2 regions of the Viridibacillus sp. FSL E2-0187 genome follow, and region 2 is predicted to be linked to the other one. Evidence: a T-box and tRNA genes for the amino acid it is inferred to sense, from the RefSeq annotation. Region 2 holds a T-box; the other holds one or more tRNA genes.
What was found. A T-box is a leader RNA that pairs with one kind of tRNA and senses whether it is charged. The one in region 2 lies ahead of tyrS (tyrosine--tRNA ligase), so its partner is inferred to be a tRNA-Tyr.
Positions count from the first base shown of each region.

Region 1: it has a tRNA-Tyr gene. The T-box ahead of tyrS (tyrosine--tRNA ligase) is inferred to sense a tRNA for this amino acid. The anticodon was not compared.

Region 1 covers NZ_JBBOVG010000002.1:301,602-304,001, forward strand. Annotated here, with positions in the region: rRNA gene MHH85_RS20635 (23S ribosomal RNA) at 1-61, shown strand, start outside; rRNA gene rrf (5S ribosomal RNA) at 124-239, shown strand; tRNA gene MHH85_RS20645 (tRNA-Asn) at 1,033-1,107, shown strand; tRNA gene MHH85_RS20650 (tRNA-Thr) at 1,121-1,193, shown strand; tRNA gene MHH85_RS20655 (tRNA-Glu) at 1,338-1,412, shown strand; tRNA gene MHH85_RS20660 (tRNA-Val) at 1,440-1,515, shown strand; tRNA gene MHH85_RS20665 (tRNA-Tyr) at 1,528-1,611, shown strand; tRNA gene MHH85_RS20670 (tRNA-Gln) at 1,643-1,717, shown strand; tRNA gene MHH85_RS20675 (tRNA-Lys) at 1,731-1,803, shown strand; gene rocF (arginase) at 2,105-2,400, shown strand, end outside.
Region 2 covers NZ_JBBOVG010000001.1:539,651-542,050, forward strand. Annotated here, with positions in the region: gene MHH85_RS02600 (transglycosylase domain-containing protein) at 1-858, opposite strand, end outside; T-box leader at 1,017-1,218, shown strand; gene tyrS (tyrosine--tRNA ligase) at 1,266-2,400, shown strand, end outside.

The DNA.
Region 1 (2,400 bases), on a different contig from region 2:
GAGGTGGAAGTGTGGCGACATACGGAGCTGACGAATACTAATAGATCGAGGACTTAACCAAATTTTACTTAACTAACTTCAATGTAATTTATCCAGTTTTGAGAGAACAAGTTCTCTAAATAGTCTAGTGATGATGGCAAAGAGGTCACACCCGTTCCCATGCCGAACACGGAAGTTAAGCTCTTTAGCGCCGATGGTAGTTGGGGGTTTCCCCCTGTGAGAGTAGGACGTTGCTAGGCACATTAAAGCACAGCTGATTTAATCAGTTGTGCTTTTTTATATAGAAAATAGTTATAATAAATGTGGAAATCAAGGGTTATATTATGACTATTGTATTTAAAGGTTATAACAATCGATATGGGGAGTTATTTGGCAAGTATTAATTCACTGAAGAACCGATGAAATTTCCTTAATCGTCATTAGTCTCATTTGAGTTGTGTAAAACGGAAATAGATTTGCATCCAATTATTGCAATTTATAATGGGGGAATAGTAAGCTTCTTTGTTTTGCATAATATATTGGGTGTAAAGCCATACTTAAATAACTCCAAAATAATTTTATTTGGCTCTTGATCAACTGATATCTGTATCTTAGAAAAGGTTATGCAAAAAGTATACTATCTCAATTATAGATGTATATTAAAAAAATATAACTTATTCAATAGTTCTAGCAGTTAATGTTGGAAAAATAGTTGCACTGGAATTTTAAAGGAAAGTGGAATTTGTGTATAAAGGCATAAGAATTCTAATTGAAAATAGTCCATCAATGGTTATGAGATTTTCATTGTAATAGCCTTTAGGAGCATAATTGATATATGTTGGTAGTCTTACATTAGATTCTGATTAAAACGCTTTAAAACGCTTAAATAGGGCTTTTATGATAGTTAGAGTTACTGTAATAAAATATAGGTATATTTAAGTGCAAAAAAATTAAAACTTTTTTCCTTAAATAGCTTGAAATGTTTTAATATGCTGTTATAATAATATTTGTGTTCCACAAAAGTAACATCTAAAGAAGCGATAATATTATTGTTCCGAAGTAGCTCAGTGGTAGAGCAATCGGCTGTTAACCGATCGGTCGTAGGTTCGAGTCCTACCTTCGGAGCCATTTTTTTGTCTATGCTTCCATAGCTCAGCAGGTAGAGTGCTTCCATGGTAAGGAAGAGGTCACCGGTTCGAGCCCGGTTGGAAGCTTTCTATTATTTATCAAGAAGTAGAAATATATTGAATTTTGTTTAGTAAGATGAAATTTTTAATATTTTTTAAATAAAGTATTGCTTTTTTATTTAAAGGATGTTAATATAATTCTTGTCCTGTTTTAAGCAGTACAGCATTAATGGCCCCTTGGTCAAGCGGTTAAGACACCGCCCTTTCACGGCGGTAACACGGGTTCGAATCCCGTAGGGGTCACCATTTTTAAAAATTATTTTAGATATCCATGGAGGATTAGCTCAGCTGGGAGAGCACCTGCCTTACAAGCAGGGGGTCGGCGGTTCGATCCCGTCATCCTCCACCATATTTTTTTGTCGGAGGGGTAGCGAAGAGGCTAAACGCGGCGGACTGTAAATCCGCTCCTTCGGGTTCGGCGGTTCGAATCCGTCCCCCTCCACCATTTTTTATATAAAACATTCATTATTCATTGTTGGGGTATAGCCAAGCGGTAAGGCAACGGATTTTGATTCCGTCATGCCCTGGTTCGAATCCAGGTACCCCAGCCATTTTTAATTTTATGAGCCATTAGCTCAGTTGGTAGAGCATCTGACTTTTAATCAGAGGGTCGTAGGTTCGAATCCTACATGGCTCACTTTCATATAAAATTTCAACCTCTTTCTACACTTTGTAGAAAGAGGTTTTTTGTAGTTAATAGTATAAAAAATAAGGGATACCCCCTATACTCTCTAAGGAGCATTTTTAGTAGAGTGCGTAACTTTGTACAACTACTGATAAATTCAATTTAAAGGATAGTGCATTATCTACTTTAGTTACAAAGTGGTTCTATATTTAAGTGTTTGATTTTTTGTATAAATATTCAGAATTTTGTGGGGTTGAGCCAACATGATTGTAGCATTTACAATATAGGTAATTCACAAAGGGGGAATAAAATAATGCATAAATTAAATATTTCATTAATAGGTGTACCAATGGATCTTGGTCAAACACGTCGTGGGGTTGATATGGGGCCAAGTGCAATCCGATATGCGGGCGCTGTAGAAAGATTAGAAGCAATGGGTTATGAAGTGATAGATGAGGGGGATATTCAGATTGGGGTATCTGAGCGTGAAGTATCAGCCGATACAAATTTACGAAATTTATCAGCTGTAACTGAAGCCAGTACAAATCTTGCGAATAAAGTACATGATGTCGTTTCACAAAATCACTTTCCACTTGTACTAGGTGGGGA
Region 2 (2,400 bases):
TTTTTTAATATTGTATTTCAGTGCTTTTTTATACTGCTTGTCAGTAATATAGCCTGTTTCATGCATACGATATAAAACTGTTTTCATACGGTTAATACCAAGTGCTAATGAATCTTTATCTTTAAGCTTTCCTTGTTGTGTAAATGGTGTATATGCATAAGGTGATTGTGGAATACCTGCGATATAGGCAGCTTGAGCAAGGTTAAGTTCATTTGCTTTTTTATTGAAAATACCTTCAGCAGCTGTTTCGATTCCGGCAATATTACGACCAGATGCATTTCTACCATAAGGAATAATATTTAAATAAGCTTCTAAAATCTCGTCTTTGTCCATGAATTTCTCAAGTCGCATTGCGAGTAATAATTCTTTCGCTTTTCGCTCGTAAGAAACTTCATTCGTTAAAATTTGGTTTTTAATTAATTGCTGCGTTAACGTGGAACCACCTGTTTGAGTCGAGGAGTTCGTTACATCTTGTAACAATCCACGGAAAACTGCTTTTGGCACAATACCTTCATGCTCATAGAAGTATTCATCCTCTGTAGCTAGTACAGCATTAATTACATTTGGCGAGACCTTATCTAGAGTAGTTTCGCGTCGTTCTAAGTCCGAACGCATTTTACCTAAATATTTTCCACCTGCGAAGTAGAGATCACTCGTTTCATCATAAGTTAAAATGTCGCTGCGCATTTCAGCTTTTGCTCGCAGAGGCTCTTCTTTTACGAGGGAAGCAAAATATCCAGCGCCAATAGACCCTACAAATACAAAACCTAAAACTGCTAATGTGATAAATAATAAACATAAATTCCAGATTACGCTTGATGTTATGCGTAGTGTTTTCATCCATCTCATAGAAGTCATTTCTTGAATACGATTGTCTATTTTTTCAACCCATTTTTTAAATTGTTCTATCACTAAATCGACCTCCTAAAATCTCGTTAATTATACCATAATTGATTTATGACTAATAATATTTATTGACAATGAATCTAAATGAAGTACAATAGTCATTAATAGTTTTTCGAGCGTTGAAAAGTGCGCAGTAGTGAACATATTCCCTGTATAGAGAGCTAGCGGTTGGTGAAAGCTAGTCATAATATGGACACGAATTACACATTTGGAGCGAGAACGTAAGCGTCGCGTTAAGACGTATGAGCCGGAAGAATCATTTTTTCTTCAAGCTGGGTGGTACCGCGTTAAATTGTGATTAACGTCCCTGCATATTTATATGCAGGGACTTTTTTTATTTATATTAGGAGGTAAGGAATATGACAAATCTATTATTGGAAGATTTACAGTGGCGTGGCCTACTGTACCAACAAACAGATGCTGAAGGTATGGAAAAATTATTAAATGAGGAATCTGTTTCTTTGTATTGTGGTGTTGACCCAACTGCAGATAGCATGCATATCGGACATATCGTACCACTACTTACTTTAAGAAGATTCCAAATGGCAGGTCACCAACCAATTCTATTAATCGGTGGCGCTACTGGTATGATTGGTGATCCATCAGGTCGTTCTGAAGAACGCCAATTACAAACGGTTGAACAGGTTGAGAAAAACGTTCAAGGAATTAAAAAACAATTAGAGCGCATTTTCGATTTCAATTCAGATAACGGTGCAAAACTTGCAAATAACCGCGACTGGATTGGCTCAATGAATACGATTGAATTCCTACGTGACTACGGTAAATTAATCAATGTAAACTACATGCTAGGTAAAGATACAATTTCATCTCGCCTAGATACTGGTCTTTCATTTACTGAATTTGCTTACACAATTATTCAAGGTATTGACTTTAACCACTTATACGACAACTTCAATTGCCGTATTCAAGTCGGTGGATCTGACCAGTGGGGAAATATTACAACTGGCCTAGAAGTGATTCGTAAAACACATGAAGAAGAAACAAAAGCATTTGGTATCACAATTCCACTTGTAACAAAAGCTGATGGCACAAAATTCGGTAAAACAGCAGGCGGAGCAGTTTGGTTAGACGCGGAAAAAACATCACCATACGAGTTCTACCAATTCTGGATCAATGCAGCTGACTCTGATGTCGTGAAATACTTGAAAATCTTCACATTCCTATCTCGTGAAGAAATCGAAGCATTAGAAACTGCTGTAGAAACTGAGCCACATCTACGTAAAGCACAAAAAGCATTAGCTGCTGAAATGACAAAATTAATTCATGGTGCAGAAGGCTTAGAGCAAGCAATTCGTATTACAGAAGCACTATTCTCAGGTGACTTAAAAGCACTTTCAGTAGAAGAAATGAAAGTAGCATTTAGTGGCGTACCTTCGGTTGAAATCGCTAAAGAAGATCAGAACATTGTCGACCTAATCGTCGAAGCTAAAATTTCATCTTCAAAACGTCAAGCCCGTGAGGACGTAACAAACG